DNA from 3 places in the Ochrobactrum quorumnocens genome. Region 3 is predicted to be linked to each of the others. Evidence: riboswitches for the same ligand, from Rfam matches in the RefSeq annotation. Region 3 holds a riboswitch; each other region holds the start of a gene.
What was found. A riboswitch is a leader RNA that binds a small molecule or an ion and turns the genes downstream of it on or off. The one in region 3 is predicted to bind thiamine pyrophosphate.
Positions count from the first base shown of each region.

Region 1: it holds a riboswitch for thiamine pyrophosphate, as region 3 does, so the genes downstream of both, thiD (bifunctional hydroxymethylpyrimidine kinase/phosphomethylpyrimidine kinase) here and CES85_RS04430 (TenA family protein) in region 3, are expected to answer to the same signal.
Region 2: it holds a riboswitch for thiamine pyrophosphate, as region 3 does, so the genes downstream of both, thiB (thiamine ABC transporter substrate binding subunit) here and CES85_RS04430 (TenA family protein) in region 3, are expected to answer to the same signal.

Region 1 covers NZ_CP022604.1:234,034-239,705, reverse strand. The annotation lists gene CES85_RS10570 (putative bifunctional diguanylate cyclase/phosphodiesterase) at 1-1,939, opposite strand, end outside; TPP riboswitch at 2,177-2,333, shown strand; gene thiD (bifunctional hydroxymethylpyrimidine kinase/phosphomethylpyrimidine kinase) at 2,421-3,293, shown strand; gene thiO (glycine oxidase ThiO) at 3,293-4,285, shown strand; gene thiS (sulfur carrier protein ThiS) at 4,282-4,479, shown strand; gene CES85_RS10550 (thiazole synthase) at 4,481-5,251, shown strand; gene CES85_RS10545 (thiamine phosphate synthase) at 5,251-5,672, shown strand, end outside.
Region 2 covers NZ_CP022604.1:2,010,736-2,016,407, reverse strand. The annotation lists gene thiP (thiamine/thiamine pyrophosphate ABC transporter permease ThiP) at 1-1,244, opposite strand, end outside; gene thiB (thiamine ABC transporter substrate binding subunit) at 1,253-2,257, opposite strand; TPP riboswitch at 2,307-2,419, opposite strand; gene CES85_RS19305 (thiamine diphosphokinase) at 2,515-3,171, shown strand; gene CES85_RS19300 (YMGG-like glycine zipper-containing protein) at 3,305-3,589, shown strand; gene CES85_RS19295 (ABC-F family ATP-binding cassette domain-containing protein) at 3,738-5,552, shown strand; gene CES85_RS19290 (aldo/keto reductase) at 5,577-5,672, opposite strand, start outside.
Region 3 covers NZ_CP022603.1:930,965-936,636, reverse strand. The annotation lists gene CES85_RS04440 (dipeptide ABC transporter ATP-binding protein) at 1-1,244, shown strand, start outside; gene CES85_RS04435 (ABC transporter substrate-binding protein) at 1,298-2,812, shown strand; gene CES85_RS04430 (TenA family protein) at 2,870-3,517, opposite strand; TPP riboswitch at 3,594-3,708, opposite strand; gene CES85_RS04425 (hypothetical protein) at 3,802-4,011, opposite strand; gene CES85_RS04420 (ABC transporter ATP-binding protein) at 4,078-5,055, opposite strand; gene CES85_RS04415 (ABC transporter ATP-binding protein) at 5,052-5,672, opposite strand, start outside.

The sequences.
Region 1 (5,672 bases), on a different replicon from region 3:
TAACAATCTTGAATCCTGCTCCAAGCGTCGCAACAGCCTGAATAATCGCCAGATCGCGGGTGTCTATTTCAATACCGGAAACGAAGCTTCGGTCGACCTTGATCTTGTCGAAAGGAAAAGAGCGCAGATAACTCAGCGATGAATAACCGGTGCCAAAATCATCCATGGCAATGCGGACGCCCAATCGGCGCAACTCGAACAGCAACTCCGTATTGTGCTTGCTGTTTTGCAGAAAGACGGATTCCGTAATTTCCAACTCAAGACGATCCGGCGAAAGCCGGGCTGCATGTAATGCATCCTTCACAGAATCAAGCAACGTGCACTGATTGAACTGGACTGGAGAAAGATTGACCGAGACCTTGATGTCCTCGGGCCATGAAGCTGCCTCCCGACATGCCTCACAAAGAACCCAATCACCAATCGGCCCGATCAGTCCTGCTTCTTCGGCAATCGGAATAAATTCGACCGGAGACACCAGCCCCAATACGGGATGATACCAACGCAGCAAGGCTTCAAAGCCGGATATGCGCCCGGATTCCAAATTGAAGATCGGCTGATAATGCAACTCAAACTGCTGTGCAGCCAAAGCCAGACGCAGGTCGGTCGTCATCGCATGGCGTTTCTCAACGGCAAGGCGCAGGGAATGCTGATAAAAGCAGAAAGTCCGCCTTCCATCTGCCTTGGCCGCATAAAGCGCAAGGTCGACATTTCGCATCAGCACATCAGGATCGTCACCGTGCATAGGAGCCTGTGCAATGCCGATGCTACAGGTCACAAATTCAGAGATGTCACCAAGATCGAACGGCTCCTGGAATGCCGAAAGGAGGCGATCTGCGAACATGGCGATCTGTTCAACCGTATTGCAGTGATAAATGATGGCGAATTCATCGCCACCAAGCCGCGCGATGAACTGATCACTGATGATGTTTTTAAGACGAACTGCGACTTGCTGGAGAAGCAGATCACCAATCTGATGACCTCTGCTGTCATTGATGTTCTTGAAATGATCAATGTCGAGATAAAACAGCGCGAATGCAGGCGCGCACTCTCTCTGTTTCAACACCCCGGTAATGTGCTGCGAGAAATAGGCACGGTTTGGTAAATCCGTCAGACTGTCATGCATGGCGACATGAGCCATACGTTCCTCAATCTGTCGCCGCTCCGTCGTATCTTCTATCATACCAATGAGATAACGCGGCTGATCACCCTCAATAGGAGGGATCGAGCGCTTGATAATACGCATGCGGCGCGGCTTGCCATCGGCGCAACGGATATCACGTTCGACTGTCAAAACACTGCCGCGGCGCATAGCCAGACGGTCCTGCTGGGTCAGAAGCTTTGCTTCCTCCGCAGGAAAGATTTCTGCATCAATCGAACCAATAACCCGATCAATATCGTGCCCGCTGATGCTGGACGCTGCCTGATTGTAGAGGAGGTAACGCCCCCGATCCTTCATGTCCTTAACGAACACGCCAAGCGGCAAGTTATTGACGAGACTGTCGAGAAGCGACTGGGCATGATTTGCCTGCCGGTTGGCCTCTTCCAGCTCGGTAATATCCTGCACAATTGCAAGAATGGCTTGCTTACCGTCAAAGATAACCTGACGCCCATAAGTCAGAACATCGATGGTCTGACCGTTGGCGTTCAGGTGCTGCCAGCGCTCAGGACGTTCCAGATCGCTCCGGTCGCGCACGGCAGCAAACATTCTGTCGCGTTCGGTCTGTGGGCGGATGTCCAGCACTGTCATGCCGGGTATTTCGTCAACGGAATAACCATAGAGCCCATGGGCTGCTTCATTCATGACAATGAAGTGCAGCGTGTCAGGATCATAGACCCACATTGGTGTCGGATGGGTTGTAAAAAGAATGCGGAAATCTTCTTCGGAGGTACGCACCATGGCACCATCCGAGCGAGCCTGACCGGCTTCCCGCTTCCTCATCATTGTCCCCTCATCAGACATATCCTGACTGGATGTTCTCTGTTCTCGTGTCTGGAGAATCAGACCAAACTGTCTGTAGCAGGACGAAACAATCCCGTGGATAGCTTACTGCGTATAATTTTAACAAATTATATATAAATTATCGGAATCGCTAAATTAGCACCTTTGATTTTGATATTCAGAGAGCTTTGCTCTGTCTCTTGACCGGCCTGCTGTTCCGGCCTATGCCTTAAAGCACAAAATTCGTTGGGGTGCCTTCCAAGCAATATCAAGAAAAGTGCTTAGCGCTTTTCTGCCCGATATTGCGACACAAAAGGCTGAGAGACGCTGATCGCGTTAACCCATTGAACCTGATCCGGGTAATACCTGCGTAGGGAACGGAGTTTGACGCGTCGCGGCCGAGGGAGTTCCCTCATCGGAGTTCAGGCTCCCAACAGGTTCATGACGTCTCATTTTTCCGTTCGGAATGAGAGACGACATGATGGACCAAAAAAACAGTTTCTCCCGAACCACATCAAGCTGCATTGCGGCGCCCGTGCCCATATGCGTAACTATTGCTGGCTCTGACAGCAGTGGGGGCGCGGGCATTCAGGCTGATCTCAAAACCTTCTCGGCACTTGGTGTCTATGGTGCAAGCGTCATTGCCGCCATCACAGTGCAGAATACCCGCGCCGTAACCGCGGTGCATGATGTGCCGCCGGAAATTGTCGCTGGCCAGATCGAGGCGGTTTTCAGCGATCTCAATGTCGCCGCAGTCAAAATCGGCATGGTGTCGGTGCCTAAGACTATTCAGGCAATCGCGTTTGGCCTTGAGCATTTTTCCGGCCCTATCGTGCTCGATCCGGTGATGATCGCCAAATCAGGTGATCGTTTATTGAGTGAAGACGCTATTTCGATCCTGCGCGAAAAGCTGATCCCCCTTGCCGCCCTTTTGACCCCCAACAGGCCCGAAGCTGCCTGCCTTCTCGACGCACCAACGGCAGTGACTGACGACGAGGCAGAGGAACAAGGTCGCGCCTTGCTCAAGCTTGGTGCAAAGGCTGTCTTGATGAAAGGCGGACATGCGGAAGGGGCAATTTGCACCGATCTTTTGATCCGCAGTGACCAGCCAACAATTCGGCTTGAAGCACCCCGCATTTACACCGCCAACACGCATGGAACGGGCTGCACGTTGTCCTCCGCGATTGCAGCAGGACTTGGCAAAGACCTCTCGCTTGAACACGCTCTTCGAGAGGCGCACACCTATCTGCAAGCCGCGATCCGGAACGCAGACAAGCTTAAGGTTGGTCACGGACATGGCCCTGTGCATCACTTTCATGCCCTCTGGAATACAGATATCAGGGAGCAGGTATGATGCGGGTTACGATCATCGGCGCAGGCGTGGCGGGCCTTGCCACTGCCGCCGAATTTACCGATCAAGGCCATGCAGTTACCATCATTGCACGCAGTCCGAAAATCGGCAGTGATTGTTGCTCGTGGCTTGCTGGCGGAATGCTTGCACCATGGTGCGAAGGCGAAAGCGCTGAAGAGCCGGTCGTTCGTCTCGGACAGGAGGCCATTGGCTGGTGGGAACGCCAGGTATCTGGCGTCAAACGCGAGGGAACACTCGTGCTTTCGCATCTGCGGGATACCACAGAATTGCGCCGCTTTGCCCGTCGAACGGATGCTTTCGATATTATTGATCAAGCACGCATCGATGCTCTGGAACCCGATCTTGCAGGCCGTTTCCGACAGGGATTGTTCTTCGCGCAGGAAGGACACCTTGACCCACGCAAGACGCTGATCGAACTGGCAGACCGGCTGCAGAAAAAAGGCGTGGTCTTTCATCTTGGAACGGATGCACAAGAGACATCTCTCGACGCGGATATCATAGTCGATGCGCGTGGCCTTGCCGCCCGCGACGTGCTGACCGAACTTCGTGGTGTGAAGGGCGAAATGCTGGTGGTCCGCTCACGCGACATCAACCTCACCCGTCCTGTGCGCCTCCTGCATCCACGCATCCCGCTTTACATCGTACCGCGCGGCGATGGTGTTCATATGATCGGCGCGACCATGATCGAAAGCGATGAGCGCAGTGGGATCAGCGTGCGCTCGACGCTGGAAATGTTGAGCGCGGCTTATGCTTTGCACCCTGCGTTCGGCGAGGCGGAAATTCTCGAAACCGGCGTCGATGCCCGCCCGGCCTTCCCCGATAACCTGCCGCGTGTAAGCAGGCGCGGCAAAACCATTTATGTCAACGGGTTGTACCGGCACGGCTTTCTGCTGTCACCGGCGGTCGCACGTATGGCCGTTGCAGCAGCAACGCAGCCGGAAGAAAGACCTGAACTTTTGGAGGAACTTTCATGACCATCGTTCTCAATGGCGAGGTCGTAGAGACGACTGCGGCCACTCTTGCAGCTTTGCTGACAGAAATCGAACTCGACGAGGCTGTGGTGGCAACGGCACTCAATGGTGAGTTCATCGCGGGTGACGAGCGCGAAACGACTACAATTTCTACTGGCGACCGCATCGAAGTTCTCGCTCCGATGCAAGGAGGTTAAGTTGCTGGAGTTTTATGGAAAAACGTTTGAAAGCCGTCTGTTGCTTGGCACAGCACTTTACCCTTCACCGGCCATTCTAGCGGACAGCGTCCGTTCATCAAAGACGGAAATCGTGACTGTTTCGCTCAGGCGCGAAAGCGGTGACATGCGTGCAGGTCAGGATTTCTGGAAACTTATCAAGCAGATGGACGTGTCTGTCCTGCCCAACACCGCTGGCTGTCACACGCCACGCGAAGCGGTCACTACGGCCAGGATGGCACGTGAAGTCTTCGGCACCAATTGGATCAAACTCGAAGTCATCGGCGATCATGACACGCTGCAGCCTGACCCTTTCGGGCTGGTGGAAGCAGCACGCATCCTTTGCGATGACGGCTTTGATGTTTTTCCCTACATGAATGACGATCTGGTGGTGGCCGAAAAGCTGCTCGAAGCTGGTTGCAAAGTGCTCATGCCATGGGGCGCACCCATCGGTTCGGGGCGCGGGTTGAACAATCCTTATGCGCTCAGAACCATGCGCGCGCATTTTCCCGACGTTCCGCTGGTGGTGGATGCAGGCATCGGCGTGCCTTCACATGCAGCGCACGCAATGGAGCTTGGTTATGACGCGGTGCTGATCAACACCGCCGTCGCCAAGGCTGGTGACCCCACCGCAATGGCCTGCGCTTTCGCACTTGCCGTTGAAGCCGGGCGCCTCGCCTATGAAGCCGATCCGATCGACGCGCGCGATATGGCCGCCCCCTCCACTCCCCTTATCGGAAAGGCATTTTTGTAATGGCCCTCGATCCGTTCTACCCGATCTTTGACAGTGCAGACTGGATCAAACGCATGGTGCCACTTGGCATCAAGCTGGTGCAGTTGCGTATCAAGGATAAGGATGATGCAGAACTGCGCACAGAAATCCGTGCAGCACGTGACATTTGCAAAGCACATGACTGCCAGCTCATCGTCAACGACTACTGGAAGCTGGCGATAGAGGAAGGCTGCGATTTCATACATCTTGGTCAGGAAGATCTCGATGACGCCGATCTCGATGCAATCCGTGCGGGCGGCGTAAAGCTCGGTATTTCCAGCCATGATGAAGCAGAACTCGATCGCGCAATGGCGCTTGAGCCTGCCTATATCGCGCTCGGTCCTGTCTATCCGACCATTCTCAAAAAGATGAAATGGCACGAACAGGGACTGGACCGCGTGCG
Region 2 (5,672 bases), on a different replicon from region 3:
GCCATGGCGGCGTTGACCGTTACGACCATGAAGGGGGCCATAACGAATGGGTCGGTGAAATGGCGTAGCAGAATGAACCAGCCTGCACCCAAAACGATGGGCGGCATCACCAATATGAGGCTGGCGCCAGTGTCGAAGAGATTGGCAAGACGTATGCTGCGTGTCGCCTCACGCGCGATTACCAGTGAGAGCGAGAGAATGACGGAAAGAAGGGCGGCAGAAAAACCAAGTGCGATGCTGGTAGAGATAGCGCGCCATACGGTCCATTCGCTTAACAAGCGTATGAGATCGGCCGCGAGGCCTGAAATGACAACGCCTGAAACGGGCAGCGCCACATAAAGAAAGCCGATAGCGATGGCGAAAATATTGAAAACCCGTTCTCGCTTGGATGGGGTGCCATAGCGTCTGGCTGTCGCCGCTAGGGTGAAACCCTCTTCTGACGGCCGTCCAGTCAGGCGCAATCCCAGCAAGATCGCCAGTGTGAGCGCGAGTTGTGCCAGGGTGAGGGCTACGGCTCGTGCCGGATCAAAGTCGAAATGCAGGCTTTGGTAGATGGCGACTTCAAGCGTTGTTGCGCGAGGGCCGCCGCCAAGCGTCAGCACAGTGGTAAAACTGGTGACACAGAGCATAAATATGAGGCCGATCATGCCTGGCAGGTTGCGGCGAATGACCGGCCATTCGATGAAACGGAAGCGCGGTGTGCTGCGCATACCAAGCTGCGAGGAAAGTTTCGAGTAATCAGCGGGGATCGTTTCATAAGCGGCAAGAATGAGCCTGACCGCCAGCGGCATATTGAAAAACACATGCGCAATCAGAATGCCGGTGATGCCGTAAACATCGGGAGAAACCGGGTAGCCTGCCGATTGCGAAAGCTGCGCGATAAATCCATTGCGCCCATAAATGCTGGTGATACCCAGCACAGTCACAAGGGCTGGCAGCGCCAACGGCAGCGCGAACAGACGCAGAATCAGACCACGTCCCGGAAAGCTTGTTTCCGAATACAGCGCGCGCGCCACAGGAATTGCAAACAGCACTGATAGAAGGCTCGATGCTGCCGCCTGCAGAACGGTGAACCGGGCAACCCTGAGTAGGTAGCTGTCGAAATAGACATCCGTGTTAAAACCACTGGCCTCCATCGCCAGAGCAAGGAGAGATCCGCCGACCAGAACCGCCAGAAAGCCAAGCGCTAATATGCCTGCAAGTGGTTTCATCGCAGGCGTTTGTCTTGCGCGGCTGATGGTCAGCGGGTTGTTCATTTGCTGGAGGCTTTAAGCCATTCGTCGACCCAAGCCTTGCGGTTCTTTGCAACCTCATCAGCAGGGATCAGAAGTGTCTTTTCAGGCTTTGGCAACTTGTCGAAAGCGTCAGGAAGGGGAGTGGAAGTTTTGCCAGCCGGGAACATCCAGTTGGTTTCCGGGATTACATCCTGAAAGCCGGGGCCGGTCATGAAGGCAAGAAATTTCTGTGCCAGCGGGTTCTTGGCACCAGTGGTTGTCTGTGCCGCCAGCTCGATCTGCAGGTAGTTGCCTTCTGGATAGGCCAGCGCCTTATAGCGTTCGGTGTTTTCCGCGACCATGTGATAGGCAGGCGATGTCGTATAGGAGAGCACCATTGGTGCTTCGCCCTTGGTGAAAAGACCATAGGCTTCCGACCAGCCCGGCGTCACCGTCAGGATGCGCTTTTGCAGCTTTTCCCAAGCTTCATCGGCCTGATCGCCATAGACTGATTTGATCCACAGTAGAATGCCAAGGCCGGGTGTTGAAGTCCGCGGGTCCTGAATGACGATTTTCTGCGACGGATCACCGTCGACCAGTTCCTTCAGGCTTTGCGGTGGGTTGGGCAGTTTCTCGGAATCATAGACGATAGCGAAGTAGCCATAGTCATAAGGTACAAAAACATCGTCCTTGAAGTCACCCGGCACTTTGACATTGGACAGATCAATACCGCTTGGCGCGAAATAGCCCGTGGCACGTGCTTCTGTTGTGAGGTTCGTGTCTAGACCAAGCACGATGTCGGCTTTTGTGTTGCCGCCTTCCAGCTTCAGGCGATTGAGAAGGGCGACGCCATCAGCCGATGCGATCCATTCCAGCTCGCAATCGCATTCCTTCTCGAAGTTTTCCTTCACCTTGGGGCCGGGACCCCATTCGGAAACGAAACTGTCATAGGTATAGATTGTGAGCTTGTTTTTTGCCTGAGCAGCCGGTGCAAAGGCAAAAGCTGCAGAGAGCGATAAGGTCAGCAGAGATAAAAGCCGCATAACGGCAGGTCCTTTCTTTTACTTAAAGGATTGAGCGCCGTTATCGATAAATCGGGCAGCATCTAATCCCTCCGCCGGTATAAGCCGGATCAGGTTCAGCGGGTTAGCCGGAGTACGGCTTCTCAGCTATTCAATGGTTGAATGGCACCCCGTTAGAGCAGGGCCGACAATAGAGCCTTGCAAAGAGAAGGGCAAGGGATGCTTCCGCATCAACATGCAGGCTTCCGGGTAGAATTAACGCGTGTTATGAGCGATTTATGAGCACATTTGTTATTCTTCTCGGCGGCGATCTCGTCGTCACGGAACGCTTGAAACGGCAGATAGCTGGCGCGCGAGTTCTTGCTGCGGACGGCGGGATGCGCCACGCGGAAGCCCTTGGGGTTGAGCCCGAACTTTGGTTGGGAGATTTCGATTCAACCTCCGACGCATTGAAAGAGAAATATGCGCATGTGCCGCAAAGAACCTTTCCCGCTGCCAAGGATATGACGGATGGTGAGCTTGCGCTTGAGGAAGCCTTTGAGCGTGGAGCGAGTAAGGTCATTCTCTGCGGTGCTTTTGGTGGCTCGCGTACCGATCACACCTTGCTGCATCTGACTATGGCAACCGCGCAAGTCGCAAAAGGCAGAGACATTCTTCTGTCCAGCGGAGCGGAGGAAGCATGGCCATTGGTCGCAGGAGACTATGTTTATGATTTACCCGACGGCACATCTTTTAGCGTTGTGAATTTCTGCACCGTTGAAGGGCTTACAATCACAAATGCCGAGTGGCCGTTAGACAATGTGACCTTGCCGTTTGGTTCATCGTGGACTGTCTCCAATATTGTGCGTGGAACTCTTTGCGTTTCAGCGCGTTCAGGTCTTGCGATACTTGTAGCGAACTTGAGTGAGGAGGCTCATTTTCAGGGCAGCTGCTAACCTTAAAAATTGAAACTGCTTGACGCTGACAGGTGAAACGTATTGTAAATGGGTCAAGCGGGTATGATCTGCTTTACGCCGAAGTTGGGGACGCAAAGTCGGTGTTGGTGTAACTCTAGTAGGAGATTGTTTCATGAAGTCACGTCTTTCCATGATTGCAATCGTCGGTGCGCTTGCGTTCTCAACAGCAGCATGCACGACGGGTGAACAACGTACTGCCGGTTATGGTGTCGGTGGTGCAGCTCTTGGTGCGCTCGCAGGCGGCGCAATCGGTGGCAATGGTCGTGGTGCTTTGACCGGGGCTGCCATTGGTGCTGTCGGCGGTACGCTTCTCGGTGCTGCGACAACCCGTAACAATGTTCAGTATTGTCGTTACCGCGATAATTACGGTCGCGTTTACGAAGCACCTTGTAACTAAGACGGGTTGGTCCGTTTAGCGGGATCAAAGTTTAAAAACAGGCCGGGGAAACCCGGCCTGTTTGTTTTTTGACGGTTCCATTTGACAGAACGGCTTTTGTCCCCGACAAGCAGGGCGGAATTTTCAACCGCTTTTTTCAAAGAGAACCATGGCACCTCCGCTTCTTCGCCTCGACCAGATCAAGCTCACCTTTGGCGGCACACCGCTTTTGGAGGAAGCTGCCCTTTCTGTGAGTGAGGGCGACCGCATCGCGCTGGTCGGCCGCAACGGTTCAGGCAAGTCCACTTTGCTCAAAATCGCGGCCAATATGGTCGAGCCGACCTCGGGCGAAGTGTTCAAGCATCCGGGCGCGACGGTTCGTTATCTGCCGCAGGTGCCGGACCTTGATGGTTTTCCCAATGTACGTGCATATGTCGAAGCCGGGCTTGGACCGGCAGATGATCCGCATCGCGTAACCTATCTTCTTGAGCATCTGGGCCTTACTGGCGAAGAAAAACCCGATCATCTGTCTGGTGGTGAGGCGCGCCGTGCAGCCCTTGCACGCGTGATCGCGCCGCAGCCTGATGTGCTGTTGCTTGATGAGCCGACAAACCATCTCGATCTCAATACCATTGAATGGCTGGAAGACGAACTGCGTCAGATCCGTTCGGCTATCGTGTTGATCTCGCATGACCGTCGCTTTCTTGAAAATGTCAGCCGTTCGACTGTGTGGCTTGATCGCGGCATTACCCGTCGCATCGATCAGGGCTTTGCGCATTTTGAGGAATGGCGTGACAAGGTTCTGGAAGAGGAAGAACGCGATCTGCACAAGCTTGGCCGCCAGATCGCACGCGAAGAGCATTGGTTGCGCTATGGCGTGACGGCTCGCCGCAAGCGCAACGTGCGTCGTCTTGGTGAGCTGCATTCGATGCGGTCGGAGTTTCGCAATCATCGCAAGGCGCAAGGCAATGCTGTTCTGGCAGCAAGCGATTCCAAGGAATCCGGCAAGCTTGTCATTGAAGCGAAAAAGCTCAACAAAGCTTATGATGAGCGCGTACTGGTCCGAGATTTTTCGACTCGTGTTCAACGCGGTGACCGGATCGGGCTTGTTGGTCCTAACGGGGCAGGCAAGACCACACTTTTGTCAATGCTTACTGGCAAGCTTCAACCAGACTCAGGCACTTTGCGCCTTGGTGTCAATCTCGAAATGGCCGAACTTGATCAGAAGCGTGAAAGCCTCAATCTGGATGATACGCTGGCGCATTATCTGACCGATGGTCGCGGCGAAAGCCTCATCGTCAACGGTGAGCAGCGCCATGTCGTTTCTTACATGAAGGACTTTCTTTTCCAGCCTGAACAGATACGCACGCCGATCCGTGAGCTGTCAGGCGGTGAAAGAGCGCGTCTTATGTTGGCGCGCGTTCTGGCAAGGCCTGCCAATCTGTTGATCCTTGACGAGCCGACCAATGATCTCGACATGGAGACGCTCGATCTTTTGCAGGAACTGGTTTCCGGATTCCCTGGCACGGTCATTCTCGTCAGCCATGATCGCGATTTCCTTGACCGCACTGTGACCTCTGTGATTGCGCCGGAAGGTGATGGCAACTGGCTCGAATATGCTGGTGGCTATGCCGATATGATGGCGCAGCGCAAAGAACAGGCTTTGGCGCGCCGCAATGTGAAGGCCGCTGCCGCACGCGCCGACGAAAAGGGCAATGAGGCTGTGCAGCCCAAGCGAGAGGAAAAGCGCAAGCTTTCCTACAAGCAGAAATTTGCACTTGAAAGCCTGCCGGGCAAAATGGATGCGCTGGCAAAGGAAATCACCGTTCTGGAAGGGAAGCTGGCTGATCCGCAGCTGTATGCCAAAGATCCAACGCTGTTTGCCAAGACGGCCGATATTCTTGAAAAGAAGCGCACAGAGCATTCTTCCATGGAAGAAGAATGGCTGGAATTGGAGATGCTGAGGGAAGAGATCGAGGGATAATTTCTTATCCCTCGACGACCGATTCTAAGCACTTGCCTTGTTGAGCAGCGCGATAGCTTCCGCATCCAGTTTTATCTGCGTTGCGTCGATCAGTTCACCAAGCTGGGCAGAACGCGTTGC
Region 3 (5,672 bases):
TGGCGCAGGTCGGGTTTACAGACCCGACGCGCCAATATGGCAGCTATCCGCATGAGTTTTCAGGCGGGATGCGTCAACGTGCGATGATTGCGGTGGCCCTTTCCTGCGACCCTGAAATTCTCATTGCTGATGAGCCGACAACTGCGCTCGATGTCACCATTCAAGCGCAGATACTCCAGCTTTTGATGGACATTCGTGATCAACGCGGGCTCTCTATTATTCTCATCACCCATGATCTTGGGGTGGTCGCGCAGACTTGTGATCGTATTGCAGTGATGCGCAATGGGAAGGTGCTGGAACAGGGACTGAAGAGCGAAGTTCTCGGCAATCCCCGCGATCCCTACACACGCAATCTCATAGCCAGCCATCCGTCGTTGCCTGAAACGGCCTCATTGCGTCTCGTTCCTCAGTTGGGGGAGCCGCCGCTGTTGCAGGTCAATGATCTGCACGTTCGTTACGCTGTCGCTGGGGGATTCCTCAAGGCCCGGAAAACGAGCGCGTTAAAGGGTGTCAGTCTTGAAGTTCAGGCTGGTGAGACGATCGGAATCGTTGGGGAATCTGGCAGCGGGAAAAGTACACTTGCCCGTGCAATTTTAGGCCTGACACCAATCGCCGACGGCAGCATTACATTCGACGGATTGACGCTCAGCCCTGATCGTAAGGAAGCTCTGGCGGCACTGCGTCGTGATGCGGCCATGGTATTTCAGGACCCGTTCAATTCGCTCAATCCGCGCATGACGGTTGGTGAAACCTTAGCCGAAGTGCTGCGGGTACAAGGCAAGGTCGACGCCAAGAATATACCTCAGCGCATTGCCGAGCTGCTGGATCTCGTTGGGCTAGATCAAAGCTTTGCCGCGCGCAAGCCACGCAGCCTGAGCGGCGGACAATGTCAGCGCGCCGGTATAGCGCGCGCTTTGGCAGTGGAGCCAAAAATGATCATCGCCGACGAGTGTATCGCAGCACTCGACGTCACCATTCAGGCACAGATCGTTGATTTGTTTCGCGAGCTCAAAAGCAAGATGCAGCTGACCTTGCTTTTCATCGCCCATGATCTGGCTGTCGTGCGCAATCTCTGTGAGCGCGTGGTCGTTATGTATCATGGCGAGATCGTTGAAGAGGGATTAAGCGCCGAGGTGTTTGCGCATCCGAAAGAGGCTTATACGGCGGCACTCATCAGCGCGATACCCGATATTGACCCCACGAAATCGCTGTTTGAAGAGAGAATTCTTGCTGAAGCATCCTGAACAAGCATCGAAAACGATGCACGACTAACCAAAAAATATAAGGGGAAATACACATGCTTAAAAAATGGATGAAGATCGGTCTCGTCACCGTCATGACGAGCATGACATTTGGTGCAGCACTTGCCGAAGCGGCGGGTGTTTTGACAATCGGACGACGCGAGGACTCCTCCACTTTCGATCCAATCAAGACCGCACAGAACATCGACAACTGGGTGTTCTCAAACGTCTATGATGTGTTGGTGCGGGTCGACAAGACAGGCACGAAACTTGAGCCCGGTCTTGCTGAAAGTTGGATGATTTCGGATGACGGTCTCACTTATACGTTCAAGCTGCGCGATGCGAAGTTCTCGGATGGATCACCGATTACTGCCGAAGACGCTGCTTTCTCACTTCTGCGTATTCGTGACAATCCAGCTTCTCTGTGGAGTGACTCTTATAAGGTCGTGAACACTGCAGAAGCTGCAGATACGCATACACTGGTCGTTAAATTGAAAACGCCGTCGGCACCATTTCTGTCCACGCTAGCGCTCCCCAATGTCTCGGTTCTTTCTAAAAAGGGAGTAGAGGAATTGGGCGAGGATGGTTACGCGGAAAAGCCAGTGGCGTCGGGCGCGTTTGTGGTGGACGAATGGCGTCGTGGTGATCGTGTTATTCTGAAAAAGAATCCGAATTTCTGGGAGGCGGATCGCGTCAAGCTTGATGGTGTCGAGTGGATTTCGGTCCCCGACGATAATACGCGGATGCTCAACGTGCAGGCAGGTCAGCTGGATGCCGCGATCTTCGTACCGTTCTCTCGTGTGGCCGAGTTGAAAAAAGACCCAAATTTGAAGGTCCATGAAGATACGTCCACACGCGAAGATCATCTGTTGATCAATCATGAGCACGGTGCACTTGCGAAAAAGGAAGTCCGTCAGGCGCTGGACATGGCTATCGATAAGCAGTCGATTGTCGATACCGTGACATTCGGTATTGGTCAGGTTGCGAATTCCTACATACCGAAGGGTGCTCTGTATCATTACGCGGATAATCTCAAGCGTCCGTATGATCCGGAAAAGGCCAAGCAGATGCTGGCCGATGCTGGCGCATCGGACTTGTCGCTCAATTATATCGTCAATGCTGGCAACGAAACGGACGAACAGATCGCAGTTCTTCTACAACAACAGCTTCAGAAGGCAGGCGTCACCGTTAATCTCCAGAAAGTCGATCCCAGCCAGAGCTGGGATATGTTGATTGCGGGTGATTACGATATCTCTGTCATGTACTGGACCAATGATGTTCTTGATCCTGACCAGAAGACCACATTCGTTTTGGGTCACGATACCAATATGAATTACATGACCCGATACAATAATGAGAAGGTAAAAGACCTCGTTGCAGCAGCGCGTCTGGAGCTTGATCCGAAGAAGCGCGAAGCGATGTATATCGATCTCCAGAAAATGGCGAAGGACGACGTCAACTGGATCGACCTCTATTACAGCCCTTATATCAATGTCACGGGCAAGAACATTGAGAATTTCTACCAGAACCCGCTCGGACGCTTCTTTCTCGAAGATACTGTGAAGAACTAAATTTGTCAGGCTAAGGCGAAAATGTAGCGGCGGGCTTTGCCCGCCGCATTATTGTTATCATTTGCGCAAGCGATAATTGACCTCGAAAAATTCAAATTCGAGACGGACCGCACGCTGGAAGAAGTTGTGACATATATCAGATTGCGCCGGGCCAATCCGATCCAGTTCGGCTTGGAGAAAGCTTACAAACTCTTGGAAAGAAGGATTATCATGTAGTGTGATCCATTCTGCATGAACGAAATTTTCAGGACGTGGCGATTGCGCGCGGGATGCCCAATCGAGATAAAGACCTTCAGCAACGTTGAGAACCGAGAGTATTGCACCATAGGAGCGCGTGTCAGCGGCTTCACGCATGATTGCTTTGAACCCGATGGTCGGTTCGGTATCGGGGATATTTGCGCGTTGTTCTTCGCTTACATTGAGTGCTGTGAAAGCGCGAAGAAAATAGGTGTTTTCTTCTCCTGAGACCATGCCGGCGAAACGTCCATAGCGCAGCCGCGCCTCAAACGTGTCGGCTGTGGCCATTGCTGCGCCCAGCAAAGTGAGGAAGCTGTCTAGAAAACGATGGTCCTGAACCAGATAGGATGCCATAGATGCATCCGAAAGAGTGCCTGCACAGAGCTCTTTGACGAAAGAATGCTCAACCGCCTGCGTCCATAATGGTTCGCTTTCTTGTTTTAATATTTGAGAGAAATGCTTGGTCATAAAGCTACCTTTTTGCTGGCAGCGAGACCACTTGAGTTTGGCATTATACGGTCTCGCAGTGAGACCGGCAAAAGGCTGGCTTAAACTTCCCCATCCCTTCGCCGGCATGATCCGGATCAGGTTCGAAGGGTCACGGCGCTGCGCTTGCCAGCCGTATCTCAGCCCCTTGCGGGACACCCCTTGGAGTCAAAAATCTTAATCGAGACTCTCGCCAATGTCGAGCCATCGGGGAGTCGATGAGTTACATACAACCAAATTGAAATCGTCGCTTGATGATACGCCAGTCAGTCGGCCTTATTAGATTCTACAAGTTTAAGCTTTCTGCGTCTTAATATCTCATACATAGATGTAGTACGCAGATTTGTTTCGCGATCAATCTCGCCGCCCTTCTGCCAGATGCCATATTTCTGACGGAAATAATCGATGACAAGCAGATCAGCTTCAATACGGTCATGTCGAGCCCTGCGTTGCGAAAAATTTACTATTGTACTCATGTTTAAATTGCAAGGGTTCTTATATGCACCGCAAGGGTTTTGCACCGCCTTGGCAGGAGGCGTGTTTCATGCTGCACGAACATAGCAAGCTAGCCGACGAGTTGCGCTTCGTTCAACGAGGATTGGCGGGATTTGATGGCATTCAGCAATGGCAATAGGGCATCGTGTGGAAAAGCCACAGCCCTTTGGTGGATTGGCAGGGCTCGGTAGGTCGCCACGTAAAACGATGCGTTTACGTTGCCGCTGGGCCACAGGGTCAGGCAGTGGAATGGCCGATATCAAAGCCTCCGTATAAGGATGTTCTGGCCGGTTGAAGACCTCGGAGGTTTTGCCTGTTTCGACGATCCGTCCAAGATACATGACCGCTACACGATCCGCGAAATGCCGAACGACCGATAGGTCGTGACTGATGAACAGATAGGATAGTCCGAATTGTCGTTGAAGATCGAGCAGCAGGTTGAGTATTTGCGAGCGGATCGAAACATCGAGCGCTGAAACTGGTTCATCCAAAATCATGAGCTTGGGGTTGAGTGCCATCGCTCTGGCGATCACGATGCGCTGTCTCTGCCCGCCTGAAAATGCACTTGGCCTTCTCACTGCATGTTCTGGATGCAGGCCGACAAGCTTGAGCAGTTCTGCCACACGCGCACTGCGTTCGGACGCTGTGCCGATATTGTGGATAGCGAGCGGCTCAGCGATGCTTTCTCCGATTGTCAGCTTTGGATTGAGTGCCGAGGCAGGATCCTGAAACACGATCTGAATATCACGTGAAAGTCCGCGTATTGTTTCGGACAGACCATGCATGACTGGCTTGCCATCGAAGCTGATATTGCCGGATGTCGCTCTGGTCATCCCGAGGATTGCCGTGCCAAGCGTGGATTTACCACAGCCGGATTCGCCGACCAGTGCCACACTTTCCCCACGGCCAATCTCAAGATCGACGCCATCAACTGCTTTTACAAACTTGACGGCTCGTCCCAGAAGACCGCCACGAATGGGATAATGAACTTTAAGATTTTTAACGGAAAGCAGCATGTCGCTCATACCAGTGATCCCACTTGTTGCGAACGCCAGCAAGCCGCAGCACCAATATCGATGCGCGCTGAAAGCGGCGGTACATGCTTCCTGCATTGATCTTCCGAGATCGGGCAGCGGGGCGCGAAGCGGCAACCATCAGGCCATGAGCCGATGTCAGGCACAATGCCTTCGATAGTTGGTAGATAGGTTTTCGGTTCGCCTTCCAGACGTGGAATGGTTGAGAGCAACAGCCTTGTATAAGGATGCTCTTGGCCAGAGAAGATCGCATCGACCGGCGCCTGCTCAATGACGCGACCTGCATACATCACTGCCACGCGGTCGGCCATATCGGCGACGACGCCCATATCGTGCGTGATGAGCAGGATTGCCGTCCCGGTCTCATCGCGAAGCTTTTTCATGAGATCGAGTATTTGCGCCTGAATAGTCACGTCGAGCGCCGTTGTCGGTTCATCGGCGATCAGAAGGCGAGGACGGCAGATCAAGGCCATGGCGATCATTGCACGCTGGCACATCCCACCGGAAAGCTCGAAAGGGTATTGCCCAAAGCGAATTTCAGGTTCTGGAATTCCCACTTCCTCAAGCATGGCAATGGCAGCGTGACGGGCTTTCTTTCCGCTCAAATT